One region of the Desulforhopalus glucosivorans genome, then DNA from elsewhere that is predicted to be linked to it. Evidence: riboswitches for the same ligand, from Rfam matches in the RefSeq annotation. Region 1 holds a riboswitch; each other region holds the start of a gene.
The links. Region 1 has a riboswitch for thiamine pyrophosphate ahead of thiS (sulfur carrier protein ThiS). Riboswitches for the same ligand answer to the same signal wherever they lie in the genome.

Region 1 (5,458 bases):
TCGAGCCTTGTGGCAACTTCAAAGACCCACTTGGGGGAAGGTTTGTATGCCACACCCAAAAAGAGTTGACCAGGAAGGTTGAGTTCTGACTCAGCACCAGTATCAGGGAAGAGGCTGGTTAATAAAGGGCTACTTACGGGCAGAGAAAAACTGACGTCGCCATCAAGCTCAACATCCACTGGACTCCTGTAGGAAGCACCTATTGACCAGCGTTCTGTTGGTGAATAGGTCGCACCGATATTCCAGCCATATCCTGTACCGTCCGCTTCAAAACTCTGCTTTCCGTCTGGCAGACCGACGCTTTGCAGTGGAACCATTTGCTGGAGCGACGCCTCCGTGTAAATAACTCTAAATCCAGTCGCAATTGCAAACTGATCACTGAATTTAAAGCCAAGAGAGGGGTTGATATCCCATGTCACCAACTCAGATTCAGTTGTAATATATTTGAAGACTGTATCGTTGTCGAAATCACTGCCGAGACCAAAACTGTTATTGACGGTAAAACCTAATGAGATGGTGTCTGTTGTCCTGTATGTGGCGGCAAAATGGACAGGAGAGTATATTTTAGAATTTGATTCGTAGGTTTCACCCGTAACGGAGGAATCAAGTGTTTTTTCAGGGCTAAGCAGGGAAAATCCGCCCTCTAGATTGAGGCCTTCAAACTCAAGTTGATGGACCGGATTGTAGTATATCGATGAGATACCTTCCGCATGGCCAATAGTTGCGTTACCAACACCTACGGGGCCCGCACCTTGGGTGAAGTTTGAAAATCCCGCCCCATAACTTGTGCTGCCAATGAAAAGGCAGGTAAGGGTGAGGAGTGCTGTCTTTTTGTTTGTTCGCCTACATTGAGGTGGAGTTTCGCAGGTAGTAAAAGGTTGGAGATTTTTCATAGGTATCAGATGTGAAATGTTTTTATGAACTGTTTCGTCGGAAATGTCTTGTCGCTTTACGGAGTTGATTTTACAGCTAGTTTCAACAACAAAACAGAGAATCTATCTGAATGAGAATGGAATTTCAACTAAAGAAATATTGATTTTGCATGGGGAAAACTTCATTCCTCCCAAAGTGTTCACCATGATAACGGTGGGCTACTTGGATGTGTTCATCATAATTACAGTTGGAACAACTGTTACCAGGGGCGGGCCCGTTTTCTCATGGAGATAGAATAACTCAGCCTCATTCTCAGGCCTGTTAATCCATGCTGGATAACGTGGTGAGATAAGCCAGGTATGGCTATTCTTTTTATATATTGTGGGACGATTTTGATATTAATTCGTGGCAGATGCTTGCTGAGTAAAGACGGCTGTGAAGACTATGTTACAGGACTTTCCAAATCCCTTCAGCAGTTGCAATGAGCCGTTCACCACAGCGTAATTCGCCCTGCATGAAGACTATGGATCGTGTTTTTCTAAGGACTTTGGCTTTACCAAAGAGTAGATCCCCAGGTTTTGATGCAGAGATAAATTTGACGTCAAAGGAAATTGTTGCAGCTCTTCCACCCTCACCAAGTACTCGATGAACAGCTGTTCCCATTCCAGAGTCCATCAGGCTCATGATAAAGCCGCCATGGGTAATACCACCTGGGTTCAAGTGAATGTCTTGTACCATGGTTCTGAATTCGTAGGCAGTTTTAGAAATTGTTCTGAACTCCAGACCGCCGTTGTGTTTCATAAAGCCAACAAGGCTTATTTGTTGAAATGTGTCGTTCATATTTTTGTGGTGATTGTATTGTATATAGTGGAGAATCTCTTACAATCCGGCTGATGATACTTGTATCAGTATTTTTCGATAACCTCAAGGAGGTCAAGACATGATATGGGACTTATATTGCCATTATTTCACTTTGCGGGACTATACAAAAAACTCTGGGTTGGGCTTGGTGGAGTAGTTACGTAGAGCATTGCGGGATGCACGGTCAACCAGGGAGAAAATCAGCTCAATCTTGCTCTTGTTTTTGGCTGGTGCATGGCCTCTTACCTGGTTAAAAGTAAGATCCAAATTATCAGTATATTGGAAAAATTGCTTATAGAGTTCATGGTTGTTCAGTAGTTTTCCGGTTTTTGCGTAGTAGTGGTTTGCTTCCAGTCTTTTTCTTCGCGCGTTCAGTCTGACAATATTTTGGGAATCTGTATATGAGATGATCTCAGTTGCGGATATTTCTGATAAGGCCCATAACAGTGTCTGTAGTTCCAATTTTGTGGAAGAGGTGTCAGCAAATTGTTTAATTTTTATCTGGTCAGTTTGTGGTTCGCCGTCTTCAGGTAATACCAGATATGCCCCATAACCAATCTTTAATTTTGTATTCACACTTCCATCTGTAAAAAGCGATATTTTCATACTACTCCAAAATTCAAGGTGTGAGGTTTAAAAGCGTGAAGTGTGTTTTTTTTGTTAGAGACATGTTTATACTCTGAGCGCTGTGTGAAAACGAATGGGCATCTTCTAGAATATACACGTATTGCAAATTTTACAGGAGACTGTTACATACATAGTCATCGCTAGGGGTGCTTCTTGCTGAGAGGAAAAATCCAACCCTTGGAACCTGATCCGACTAATATCGGCGAAGGAAAGCGGCGTTATAAAAATCATCGTATCTGATCTATATATAATGATAAAGCCGCTTTTCCAGTAATTAGGAAGGCGGCTTTTTTTATTGTAATGGAGGATAAATGAACATTCGTGTTAATGGCAAGGTTGAAACTGTTGACCCGTGCACCATCGCTGAACTTGTGAAGGCAAAGGGCTTGGCCGCCCAGTCACTTGTGGTGGAACATAATCGTGAAATTGTAAAACAAGCGCAGTGGACAGAGGTGTCTCTTCAAGAAGATGACCAACTGGAATTGCTCAGTTTTGTAGGAGGAGGTTGAGAAGATGCAGGATACAAAATTAGTTCTTGGAGGGGTGGAATTTGATAGTCGCCTACTCACCGGAACCGGAAAGTTCAGTTCAAACAGTCAGATCCCTGCTATGCTTGAGGCAAGTGGCTCAGGGATGATCACAGTGGCACTTCGTCGTATCGATCTCTCTTCGCCTGTTGAAAATATTCTCGAATTCATACCAAAGCATGTGACCTTATTACCCAATACGTCAGGGGCGCGTACAGCGGATGAGGCTGTACGGGTAGCTCGTATTGCAAGGGAAGCCGGCTGCGGGAAGTTTATTAAGATAGAGGTTATCACAGATATGAAGTACCTGATGCCGGACAATATTGAAACCTTGAAGGCCACCGAGATTTTGGCAAAAGAGGATTTTATTGTTCTTCCCTATGTGATGCCAGATCTTCCTCTTGCAAAACGTCTGGAGGGAGCAGGTGCTGCTGCTGTAATGCCCCTTGGATCGCCTATTGGTACGAATCGAGGTCTGGAAACAAAATCGATGATTGCCCAGCTCATTGAAAACTGTAGTCTGCCTATTGTCGTCGATGCAGGAATTGGCAGGCCTTCCCAGGCAGCAGAGGCCATGGAAATGGGTGCGGATGCAGTGCTTGTGAATACTGCAATTGCCACTGCTCAGGACCCGGAAGCTATGGGACGTGCCTTTGGCCTTGCTGTTCAGGCTGGTAGAATGGCATATCTTGCTGAGATTGCAGGTGAGAGTCACTTAGCCAAGGCGTCATCTCCGTTAACAGGCTTTTTAGCACCTTAGAAATTCAATTCTTGTTTTTTATGATTGAATTTTGTGAAGGTACGTATCCAGGCTTATTTTCCCGTTCACCGGGGTTAGATTGATTTTTTATGTGAAAAGTATCCGGAGCGTCTAAGGTCTAATTCTCGAATGTAAGTACTATACCTGAGGAATTGCTGTGTCATTTTATAATATTGTTAAAGAGTATGAGGACTTCGATTTTCAGTCGTTTTTCGCATCGGTGCAAAATGCTGATATTGAGCGGATCCTGGCCAAAGAGAAATTAACAAACCTCGATTTTCTCATGCTGCTGAGTGAAAAGGCGGCGGATTATCTTGAGCCAATGGCTGCTAAAGCTCAGAAGTTGACTATTCAGTATTTTGGTCGAACAATTCAAATGTTCATTCCACTCTATATCTCAAACTACTGTTCAAATGAGTGTACTTACTGTGGCTTCAACTTGAAGAATAAGATAAAGAGAAGAAAGCTGACCATTGAAGAAATCGAGGTGGAGGCCCGTGAAATTGCCAAGACCGGTATTCAGCATCTGTTGCTCCTCACAGGTGAGGCAAAAGAGGTGACTCCGACGGCCTATCTGGTGGAGGCGGTTCGCTGCCTGAAAAAATATTTCGCCTCGGTATCCATTGAGATATTTCCAATGGATGAGCCGGATTATCGGCAGCTTAAAGAAGCAGGCGCTGACGGTCTTACTCTCTATCAAGAGGTGTATGATCAAAAAATGTATAAAAGCGTTCACCTCGCAGGTCAGAAAAGTAACTATGAATATCGCATTAATGGGCCGGAACGAGGAGCAAAGGCGGGGTTTCGGGTGGTTAATTTAGGGAGCCTCCTGGGGCTTGGTGAGATGAGGAGTGAGGCGTTTTTCACAGGGCTCCATGGGCGCTATCTTGACGATAACTATCTTGAAACTGAGGTCGCTTTTTCCTTACCCAGGTTTAATCCAGCTGAAGGTGACTTTAGTCCTGAGAACTGTGTTGATGACAAAACCTTTGTACAGTTTCTCTGTGCCTTTCGTCTATTTATGCCAAGGGCTGGTATTTCTGTATCAACGCGGGAGTCTGCTGCCTTTCGGGATAATCTCATCCCTCTTGGCGTCACCCGTTTTTCAGCAGGATCATGTACTGGGGTAGGCGGCTATGTGGACGAAGATCAGTCTTCGACACCGCAGTTTGAAATAACCGATGAGCGCAGCGTCGAAGAAGTCGCTGATGCTATTGTTAAACATGGATATCAACCGGTGTATAAAGATTGGGATCTCATCGCATGAGGGTCGGGATAGCAGGTGTTGGCGGAATTGGCTCAAATGTGGCTGTAAACCTTGTTCGCAGTGGTGTCACAAAGTTTACCATTGCCGATTTTGATACTGTGGAGCGTTCCAACCTTAATCGACAATTTTATTTTGAAGATCAGATAGGTGAGCCCAAGGTTGCCATGCTCATGGAGAACCTGCTTCGTATCAATCCCAGTGTTGATATCAAGGTGTTTCCTGAGCGTTTGGACAATTTCAACATTGTTGATGTTTTCAGTGATTGTTCCTTAATAGTAGAGGGCTTTGACGGTAGTGGTGACAAGAAAATGTTGTTGGAATTATTTGCAGGCGACAGTCGTACCATTGTTTCAGCAAGTGGTATTGCCGGGAGCTGCGTGGATAATCTTACAAGCCGCAGGTTAGGGAATAGTTGGATCGTTGGCGATTTTGTAAGCGATTGCAATGATGCCAAACTGTATGCCCATAAAGTCATTGCCGTAGCAGCGATAATGACAGATAAAATATTAACAGAATGTGGTCACTATGATGGAAAAGAGTAGT
Region 2 (5,458 bases), 850 kb from region 1:
ACGACGAGTGAAATAATTGCCTTGTTCGTTGTAGAGTTTACAACCAGATCTTTTGTTACAAAAACGACATCAAGATAGCCTTCATTAATAGCCGTATTTATGATCTTTTTTTTCTCCTGTTCATACACTGCCTGATCAAGGACCGTACCCACAGGCAGTTTCCAGGCTGCCACCGCTTTTTCTATTACCCTATTCTCCTGACCAGCCCCATTTATCATGATATTGACGCTACTCACGCGAACGGCAGGTCCTTTATCAATAAGGTAACTTGCATGAAATCCTGCATCATCTTTAGTGAGCTTCGGTTTTACGGTGGCATTATAATAGCCAAAAGGAGCAAGAGCTGAAGCAATATCGGTGGAAGCTTTGGCATGCAACCTTTTGACAGTACTCTCTTTTAATCGTTCGTTATCTTTTTGCAGGTACAGGGTAAGGTAGGCTAGAACATTTTCTTTGAGTGAGGCTGTCACCCCGGTTACTTCGACCTCTACTTTAACAGGCTTAGAATGAGCTGGTGATACCATCCACAAACTGAAAAGGAAGACGAATACAATTCGACAAGAGAATGATGATGTATTAAAAAACTCCAAGAATCGTGTTTTATCGTCGCTCCAGCAACGTCCTCTTTTTATAAACATGGACTATTCCCAACAAACGGGGAAATAAACCAGTATAAATAGTACAAAGATCTCTCTTAACGTACTTTGGGGTGGCTGTTCTAAGCCCCTGAGTTCAATGTACTCTTCAGATTTCCTGTTTTGTATTGCAGGATTTTTTAAAGTAAAATACCAAATATTAGCTCAAAACCGGATAAAAATGCACAAGGAAACTGTCACCATAAAAAAAATCGTCAACGGCGGTTTCGGCCTCGGTCACCTTCCTTCAAAACAGGTCGTCCTGGTACAATTTTCCCTGCCCGGCGAAAATATAATTGTAACCACTCAGGAAATTAAAAAAAACTATCTTTTTGGCAAAGCCGCTCAAATAGAAAACAAACACCCTGCCAGAATCACCCCTCCATGTCAATACTACGGTCGTTGTGGGGGGTGCAACCTTCAACACTGCAACTACGATGCGCAAACCACTTTTAAAAGAGACATTGTGGTCGATCTGCTTCTCCGCCAGGATGTTCTTACTCTAGGCGCACTTAAAGATACAGTTCGAGAGGTTATACCTGCACCGTCTCCATTCAACTATCGCCAAAGAATCAGATTGCAAGTCGGGGATAATGAAACCCTGGGCTTCAACCGCTTTCGCTCCAATGACATTGTTGAAGTTGACAAGTGTCTTCTTGCAGAGCCTTCTATAAATTTAAGCCTCACTGCTCTACGAAAAAGTGAGCCCGCTATGGAATTGCTTGAACTCTCAACCGAGCTTGAATTACAGCAAAACCCAACAACTGATGCAGTCTCCTGTATTTTCCACTTCAAAAGAAAGCCTCGCCCCGCTGACCGTAAACGAGCCCAGAAAATGTGTAGTGAAATTTCTTCAATTGACCGCATTTTTTTTAAGGGAGAGGATTTTCCCATGGTTGGTCCAGTTGGAGCGGAGACATCTGAATCAAACAAGATGCTGAACCTCCACTACCAAAAGTTGCAGGGTATAGAGGAGTCATTACAGCTTGGATGGGAGGTCGGCGGCTTCTGCCAGGTCAATCTGGCCCAAAACAAGCGGATGATCGAAACCGTTATTGACTTTTGTGCTCTTAATAGCAGCGACACAGTTCTCGATCTATATTGCGGCATGGGAAATTTTGCAATCCCGCTTAGCTCTCTTGCCGCCAGTGTCCATGGTATCGAAGGTCAGGGCGCATCGATTCGATGTGCAAAAGAAAATAGCGCATCCGCAGGGAGAACAAACACCATATTTACCAAACAACCTGTTCACAAAGGTTGCGATCAGCTCATTGCAGAAAGCGCTACATTTGACTGCGTAATAATTGACCCTCCCAGGCAAGGCGCACCCGAGCTTGCACAGCAGCTCAGTAAGCTATGCAAGAAAACACTCGTCTATATTTCCTGTGACCCGGCAACCCTATGCCGTGACCTTAAAGAACTCACCAGTAAAGGATTTACAATACAAAAAATACAACCCATTGATATGTTTCCCCAAACCCATCATATTGAGACGGTCGTTGTACTGAAAAAATAACCATCATCCGATAGTTGTTTCATTTCCTTTTAACCTGCTTGCAATGGTCCATTATTTACCCTATGTTGTAACTCTGATACGGGAGCCTCATACATTGGGCTGAGAGGGGTGTTACAACCCGACCGTTTAACCTGATCCGGATAATGCCGGCGGAGGGATCTGTCTGAATGAGGCCGCCTCCATAACTGGAGTCGGCTTTTTAATTTTGCAAGCATTCACATCCAACGAATCAACAAGCGACGACTTTAACCCCAGGAGATCTTAATGAATCATATATATCACAGCTTTGGGATTGCGATATTAGCGATCACCCTCTTGTTCTCTCCTGCGGTGCAGGCAGAAGAAAGCCTTACCGTAATGACCCATGACAGTTTTGATGTCAGTAAAGAACTCATTGCCACCTTTGAAAAAGAAAACGGCGTGAAGGTTCGCTTTTTAAAATCCGGGGATGCAGGGGCTGCTCTTATCCAGGCTATTCTTTCAAAAAACAACCCCCTTGCTGATCTGTTTTTTGGTGTGGATAACAGCTTTTTATCCCGGGCACTCACTGCAGACATTTTTCAACAATACAACTCCCCTCTTCTTGCCAAGATCCCGGAAAGCCTGAGACTCGACAAGGAAAATCGTCTTCTTCCTGTGGACTATGGTGATGTATGTCTTAACTACGACAAGGCCTGGTTTAGAGAAAAAGCACTCGCCCCACCTGCAGGTCTTTCTGATCTTATTAAACCTGAGTACAAAGGACTCACCGTGGTTGAGAACCCCGCCACTTCCTCCCCCGGTATGGCATTTTTACTTGCCACCATCGGTTATTTTGGCGAAGAAAAATATCTGGATTTCTGGACAAAAATGCGGGCAAATGATGTCCTCGTTGCAGGTGGCTGGGAAGATGCCTACTTTGGTCATTTCACCGCCGCCTCAAAAGGAGATCGTCCCATCGTTGTAAGCTACGCAAGCTCCCCTCCTGCAGCTGTCTACTATTCCGAAAAACCACTGACTGAAGCGCCAACTGCAGCTGTCGTAAGTGATGGATCAGCTTTTCGCCAGATTGAATTTGTTGGTATCTTAAAGGGAAGCAAAAACGTAACTCTGGCTGAAAAATTCGTCGACTTTATGTTAAGTGTCCCCTTACAAGAAGACATCCCCTTAAAAATGTTTGTATTTCCAAGTAATGCAGACGCTCAATTGCCAGAAGTCTTTGTAAAACATGCGGTGGTCGCTGAAAAACCTGCCATGGTTGATCCTGCACGAATTGAATCAATGCGTGACAGCTGGATCGACGCCTGGACAACTGCAGTACTGAGATAAAGATAAGCTCATCCAAATAGGGGAGAACGGGACATGATATTTTCCAGAAAACCTGTCATGCTATTACTGTTCTCCCTGCCCATGTTGTTTTTAATCGTCTTTTACTGTTACCCGCTGCTTAAGATAATCACCTACAGTTTTTTCCCACTAGATACAGAGAAGTTAGGCAGATTATTCACAACTCCTACCTACGGCAAGATTCTCTGGTTCACAATCTGGCAGGCCGGACTTTCAACCGTTATCACACTGGTTCTAGCCATACCAGGTGCCTATGTTTTTGCCAAATTCCGTTTCCCCGGCAAAGACCTCCTTACAGCACTTATGACAGTTCCCTTCGTTCTGCCAACGGTTGTTACTGCTGCTGCTTTCAGGGCACTGCTTGGGCAGAATGGTCTCATCAATGACGTTCTTATCTCAACCTTTAATCTCGACAGTGCTCCAATAGATATAGAACAGACTGTTACTTTTTTCCTCATCGCCCACGTATTTTACAACTACACAATGGTCGTACGTATTGTTTCCAGTTTCTGGAGTTCACTCGATCCGAGTATAGTAACAGCTGCCAGGATGCTTGGAGCATCCCCGTGGACTGCTTTTTACAAAATCACCCTGCCCCTGCTCCTGCCTGCAATAGGGTCTGCCAGCCTCCTTGTCTTTATCTTCTGTTTTACCAGTTTTGGAGTTGTGCTTATTCTCGGTGGACCGGGATACGCAACACTAGAAGTTGAAATTTACAGGCAGGCGGTACAACTCTTTAACCTGCCCATGGCTGCAGCCCTATCGCTTATTCAGATCTGTTTTAATTTTTTGCTGATGTGGCTCCATGCAAGGCTCAGTAAACATGCTAAGGTCTCCTTTTTCTCAGGCACGAGCGAGGCCACCCTTAGTGATGTAAAATCGAATTGCCAAAAACTTGGCGTTGGTTGTAACATTGGTTTTATGGTGGCCTTACTCATTCTTCCCCTGGGCGCACTCGTTATAAGTTCTCTATTTGGTGAAGATGGTTTTACCCTCAGCTACTATAGACAGCTTTTCTCAGGAGAATCGGATTCACTTTTTTATGTTGAACCAATTTCTTCGGTCGCAAACTCCATTGGTTTTGCCCTGACGGCCATGGTCTTTTCTCTACTTTTAGGAATAAGTTCAGCTGTATTTCTTGCAGGCGGCTCAAAACGCCGAACCAACCTCTGGGATGCCATTATTATGCTCCCTCTTGCAACATCGGCTGTAACTCTGGGTTTCGGGTATATCATCACACTAAATCAACCCCCACTTAACCTACGAGACACACTCATCATTGTACCTATTGCCCATACTCTTGTTGCATTCCCCTTTGTTGTTCGCTGCGTGTTACCAAGCCTTAGACAAATACCAAATAACTTACGGGAGGCTGCCTGTTTACTGGGAGCATCCCCTTTTACCATTTGGAGACTCATCGATTTCCCTCTCATAAGACGTGCGATACTCGTGGGAGCCATTTTCGCCTTTTCAATCAGCATGGGGGAATTTGGTGCTTCAGCATTTCTAACCCGTCCTCACACTCCGACAATGCCTGTTGCCATCTTCAGGTTTCTCAGCCAACCTGGTGACATGAACTACGGTCAGGCAATGGCTATGAGCACTATTCTTATGCTTGTTACCTGCTCCAGCTTCTGGATTATCGGTAAGTTCTCACCTTCTGAAGATATAGCCCAAAAAAGACATTAATAATGATCAATAACCAAACGAAAGGACCAATACTCTCTGTTAATAGCATTTCAAACAGCTACGATGGTCAATCACTACTTAAAGACGTGTCATTTCAACTTGAAAAGGGAGAGATTCTCTGCCTGCTCGGCCCATCGGGCTCTGGTAAAACGACCCTGTTACGCCTTATTGCCGGGCTTGAAGCAGAGTATAGCGGCACTATACTATTTAAGGGCAATAACATAGAGAGTAAGCCTCCCCACAAACGTGGCTTTGGCTTGATGTTTCAGGAGTACGCCCTCTTTCCCCATAA
Region 3 (5,458 bases), 2.5 Mb from region 1:
GGGGTATTAATGTCAAGGTGACCAACGTTCATTTTTGGCAGTACGTAGCGACAGCTAAAAAAAATGGGGCCAAGGTCATTGTTATTGATCCGTACCGCAATCAGACTGCTCAGTCTGCTGATAGCTATATTCAGGTAAGGGTTGGCGGGGATAGTGCACTTGCCCTGGGGATGTTGAAGGTCATCATAGAAGACGACTCCATCGACCACAGCTTTATAGCGCGAAAGACCACAGGTTTTGAAGACATTAAATCCTATGTTCAGGATGTGCAATTATCTGACTTTGCTGACGATAGCGGTGTTGATGAAGCTACAATTACGTCCCTTGCAAGACAGATGGCCGGTTGTAAAGAGACCTTTGTGCGTATTGGTATTGGAATATCAAGAAACAGCAGGGGGGCGATGAGTATACGCTCCATAACCTCTCTGAGTGCAGCCCTTGGACTTTTTATGGGAGGCACCGGACGAGGTGTTCTTCTCAGCTCCAGGGCGTTTAGCGGTGATAGGGATATTTTGACAAAGGATTCAATCAGAAATGAGCCTGGCCGGACCATTAATATGATTCATCTGGGCTATGCTCTGACCGGTTTGGAAGACCCCGTTAAGGCCCTTATTGTTTACAATAGTAATCCGGCAACGGTAAATCCCGACAGTAGCACTGTCCGTTTTGGCCTGGCAAGAGAAGACCTTTTTACCGTGGTACATGAGCAGGTAATGACGCCCACCGCCCGCTACGCAGATCTTGTGCTGCCGGCCACTACCTTTCTTGAAAACATGGATGTTTACACTGGCTACGGTCATTTTTACATGGGGGTTGTGCGGCCGGTTATCCCGCCAATGGGTGAGGCCAGGAGTAACTTCGATTTCTTTCAGGCCCTGGCTGCAAAGTGCGGTTTTGATGATCCTGTATTTAAAGAATCCTGTGAAGAGAGAGTGAGAAAGTATGTTGGATCAATGTCAGGTATTCCAGAAGGTATTTCTGTGGATGAGATTATGGGTGGAGCACTGGTTCATTCCACCAGAAGTTCAGCCAGTGGTGATGTGTTAAAAGGCGAGTCAGAGAAAATTCCCTTTTCGGTAATTGATGGAAGTAGTGATCCAGTTACAGCCTGTGTACTTCCAGCGGGCGAGTCCGTGGATCCTGACCTGCTTGCTCGTTTTCCCCTACACCTCATAACACCGCCCCACCCGGATCTACTCAACAGTACCTTTGGAGAGCGGTATAGTGGAGAACTGGGAACAGTTCTGGTGCACCCCTTTGATGCTAAGCGCTTTAATGTGACTGATGGTACTATTGTTGTTATCGTTAATAACCGGGGACGTTCCAGAAGAAAGGCAAGGGTAACCGACGATACCCAAAAAGGTGTTGTTGTGGCTGAAGGACTATTCTGGGGAGAGGACGATGAATCAGGTGCCCGCGCAGGTGGGATTAATGATCTCACCTCCCAGAAAGTAACCGATATGGGTGGGGGCGCTACCTTCCATGAAAGTAGAGTGACCTTGATAGTACCCTGAACTTAATATGAGCAAAGCAGGCGAAAATCTTTGAAAATTAAATGAATAATGTGAATGGAATTGTCGCAGCTGCGGGTGCTTTTGTACTTTGGGGAGTATTACCCGCCTATTGGAAGGCGCTGGAAAATGTCCCAGCCTATGAAATCCTCTGTCACCGTATGTTCTGGTCACTGTTGGTGACCTTGGGACTTGTCATGGTAACAGGTGGTATGAAGGTCTTCCGTGAAGGTCTGCGAGACCGAAAAAATTGTATTACCTACACCATCACGGGTCTTTTGTTAGGTGTGAACTGGCTCCTGTATATTTGGGCGGTTAATGCCGGTTTCATTGTGGAAGCGAGTCTTGGTTATTTTATTAATCCCCTTTTAAATGTGCTCTTTGGAATGATCTTTTTTGGCGAACGGATGCGGCCTCTGCAGTGGCTTGCCCTGTTATTCGCTTTTCTGGGGGTACTCTATCTCACTATATACTATGGGAAGTTCCCATGGATTGCATTGGTGCTCGCCTTTAGTTTTGCAACCTATGGGCTGCTCCATAAGAAAAGTAAGCTGGGGGCACTTGATGCTCTTTGCCTTGAAACCGGGATACTCTTTATTCCTGCAGCACTGGTACTGGGGTGGCTTGCCTTTCATGGGGAGGGTGCCTTTGGTCATGTCCAGGTCTCAGAATCTTTACTGCTTATAGGAGCGGGCGTGGTCACCACCGTGCCACTTCTCTTATTTGGCTATGCCGCTAAAAGGATACCCCTTTCAACCGTTGGCCTCATGCAGTACCTTGCACCAAGTATAAATCTAATCCTTGGGGTTTTTATCTATGGTGAGGAGTTTCCCCAGGCACGATTTATCGGTTTTTCCATGGTCTGGGGAGGCTTAATACTCTTTGTGATTGAGAACCTTTTGAGGCGCTATAGGGAAAAAAGACGGGTGCTTGCAACGGCGGTATAAGTAATTCGCCATACGACATGGGCTCCCTGTAATAGGTAGCCCATGTCGTTAGTATCCTACGCCGCTTCTTTTCTTTGGTTCATAACCTTATAGGCACAAAGCTCTCCGCACATGGTGCAGGCTCCATGAACATCGGCCGCTTCTTCTGTTGCACCTCTTCGTTTTCGGGCAAGGGCAGGATCAAGGGCGAGCTCATACTGTTTTTCCCAGTCGAGATCTTTACGCGCCTTTGATATGGCGAAATCCCTCTCCGCTGCACCGGGGATTTTTTTGACGATGTCGGCTGCATGTGCTGCAATTCTGGTGGCCATTACACCCTCATGTACATCCTGGGCATTGGGTAAACAGAGGTGTTCACTTGGCGTAACATAGCAGAGAAAGTCTGCCCCAGAGCTTGCGGCAATAGCACCCCCAATGGCGCTGGTAATGTGGTCGTAACCCGGGGCAATGTCGGTGACCAACGGCCCCAGGACGTAAAACGGTGCCCCGTGACATAAGCTTTTTTGCAGCTGCATGTTGGTCTGGATCTGGTCAAGGGGAACATGGCCCGGGCCTTCAATCATCACCTGTATTCCCTTGGCCCATGCCCGCTGGGTCAATTCTCCAAGGGTTGACAATTCGTGAATCTGAGCACGGTCTGTGGCATCGGCTATGGCGCCTGGGCGAAATCCATCACCAAGGGAGAGTGTTGCATCATAAGGCTTTACCAGGTCCAGTAACCTGTCATAATATTCATAGAGTGGATTTTCGGCATTGTTATGCTCCATCCAGGCACAGGTAAAACTCCCGCCCCTTGAAACAACCTCCATCAGTCGGCCTTCCTGATCCATTATCTCTAGAGTCCTGCGGGTTACACCACAGTGAACTGTTATAAAATCAACACCATCGTCGAGGTGCTTTTTAACCCCATCAAAAATTTCGTCCACGGTCATATCGACAATGGCCTTACCTTTTTTGATAACGGTATCGCAGGCAGCCTGGTACAAAGGTACAGAGCCGATACAAATACTTGTCTCTTTAATGATTGCAGCACGTATCTCGTCGATGGGGCCACCGGTGGAGAGGTCCATCAAGGCGTCGGCACCGGCAGCAACAGCTACCTTTGCCTTGGCAAGCTCGTTGTCGATACTGGTGTCATCCTTACTGGTGCCAATGTTGGCATTTACACGGGTTTTAATTCCCTCGCCTACAGCCAGTGGTGTACCGCCTTTGTGACGGTTGTTATGACAGACTATTGCAGTTCCCTTCGCTATCTTATCACGCAATTCCGAGGCAGGTATGCAGGCATCATCGGCTGCCTGTTGCATTTTATCGGTTATTATTCCTTCGCGGGCAAATTCCATTTGAGTCTTCATCAAAATCGATCTCCTTGTGGGTGTAGATAGGGATCGGAATCTTGAGAAGTGTACAGCAGACCCAATTAATCCTTTCCCTACGCCGGTATCAACCGGATCAGGTTCAAAGGGTCGCTCGTGATTGAGCTCTCAGTCCGTGGACTCCCCCAGGCTTCATAAATCGAAGCCTAAACTACATAAGGGAGGTGAAAAGGTCAAACAAAAGGTGAATAACTAAATATTTTCTACAATGATCATAAAAGGGAGGACGGGCGTTGCTGAGGCATTGGTGATGTAATTTGGGTTTTTGTCATAAAAACAAGGAACTCAGGATTAAAGTTTAGTCAATCATGTGGGATGAATTATAGGGTTTGTCGTTTAGTCAGGGAGTGTTTTTGTTAGTTAGGTTGTGGTGAAAATATGTTTACTTTAGCAGAGAGGCTTTTGTTACGTATACCGCCGTGATTTCTTGCAGCCTGCCTAACGATTAAGGATAGATAGTGTGAGGAACGAACCACTATCTTATCCGTTGTTGGACAAGCCCGGTATAGTAATAAGGAAATATATTCTGGAACGAGAGGTGGTAGGAGTGAATTTGGATTGTCTTCACTTTTCTAAGGACGCAACTTACCTGTTACCCTTGAGGGTTTGAAAAAGCGTTTATCTCATAAAGACTTCAACCTCCCTGTAAAAGGATGGTGGCCGGTGCCTCAAGGGTTGTTTATCCCGGGCCCTCAAAATGTGACCTAAACCCAACAACGAACATTGGGGACCGACAACTTGAACATTTGAAAGTCGGCCTTACTCGTGGTTTAGGGAATGCGATTTTGACATACAAGATAAGCTGGATTAATCCGCGCCACTTCTTCGCATTGCCATGAAGAAATCCATAATCCCGCACTCGCCTGAACCCTTTTGGGAGTACATGTTGTAACAAGAGTTTGAGGAAGTCCTCACCTCGCAAGGTTCTGAAGCAGGTATCTCCAGATTTACTTTCAACGTACTTAAAAGTGACGTTCCCGTTTTTATTGGCAACAATGTTCTTTTCACCGAGAACACCACGATATAGATACCGGGATAAGTATTTCAATATAGTCGCTCCCTTACCGACATGTCGGCAGTCCACAAACCATTTTTTTGGTTTGATAGGAGGGAGAGAAAAGCCGGTCTCTTCCAGTTCTGCGATGCAGCGGGCACGAAAGACCTTGGCCAGAGAGAATGAATTGAACAGGTATTCTCCCTTGGCCTTTTTCCAGAAGCGATGGCGTTTGTCTATTCCTCCTCCTGGGATCACCGCATGAATATGCGGATGGTAGTCGAGTTTCCTGTTGTTTGTGTGCATGACCATCGTCATGCCAATTTCAGCCCCCAGATTTTTCTGATTAAGCCCGAAGTCTTTCAGGGTGGATGCAACACACTTGAAGAACAGTGAATAGACTGTTTTTTGATTCCTCCATGCCAACTTTCTAAGCTCGCAAGGCAACGTGAATGTTGCCATAAAATACGGTACCGGTAAGAGCTTTTCCTGTTGTTTGTCGATCCACTGGCTTGCTTGATGATTCTGACATTTTGGACAGTTCCTGTTACCACATGATAACGGTCGCCATTCTGTATGATTACATTCAGAGCATTGGACATACACCTCACCTGATGCTGGTGTTCGGCA

Region 2: linked by a shared signal. The riboswitch ahead of ACX6CI_RS04370 (thiamine ABC transporter substrate-binding protein) and the one ahead of thiS (sulfur carrier protein ThiS) in region 1 are both predicted to bind thiamine pyrophosphate.
Region 3: linked by a shared signal. The riboswitch ahead of thiC (phosphomethylpyrimidine synthase ThiC) and the one ahead of thiS (sulfur carrier protein ThiS) in region 1 are both predicted to bind thiamine pyrophosphate.

Annotation. Positions count from the first base shown of each region.
Region 1 is NZ_AP044854.1:160,711-166,168, forward strand. Features, by position in the region: gene ACX6CI_RS00710 (OmpP1/FadL family transporter) at 1-893, opposite strand, end outside; gene ACX6CI_RS00715 (PaaI family thioesterase) at 1,321-1,713, opposite strand; gene ACX6CI_RS00720 (RNase H family protein) at 1,855-2,340, opposite strand; TPP riboswitch at 2,494-2,589, shown strand; gene thiS (sulfur carrier protein ThiS) at 2,673-2,870, shown strand; gene ACX6CI_RS00730 (HisA/HisF-related TIM barrel protein) at 2,875-3,648, shown strand; gene thiH (2-iminoacetate synthase ThiH) at 3,806-4,915, shown strand; gene thiF (sulfur carrier protein ThiS adenylyltransferase ThiF) at 4,912-5,457, shown strand; gene thiE (thiamine phosphate synthase) at 5,441-5,458, shown strand, end outside.
Region 2 is NZ_AP044854.1:1,006,008-1,011,465, reverse strand. Features, by position in the region: gene ACX6CI_RS04380 (autotransporter assembly complex protein TamA) at 1-524, opposite strand, end outside; gene rlmD (23S rRNA (uracil(1939)-C(5))-methyltransferase RlmD) at 817-2,151, shown strand; TPP riboswitch at 2,220-2,325, shown strand; gene ACX6CI_RS04370 (thiamine ABC transporter substrate-binding protein) at 2,416-3,459, shown strand; gene ACX6CI_RS04365 (ABC transporter permease) at 3,493-5,166, shown strand; gene ACX6CI_RS04360 (ABC transporter ATP-binding protein) at 5,169-5,458, shown strand, end outside.
Region 3 is NZ_AP044854.1:3,238,658-3,244,115, reverse strand. Features, by position in the region: gene ACX6CI_RS14040 (molybdopterin-containing oxidoreductase family protein) at 1-1,514, shown strand, start outside; gene rarD (EamA family transporter RarD) at 1,556-2,458, shown strand; gene thiC (phosphomethylpyrimidine synthase ThiC) at 2,515-3,816, opposite strand; TPP riboswitch at 3,870-3,971, opposite strand; gene ACX6CI_RS14025 (IS91 family transposase) at 4,514-5,458, opposite strand, start outside.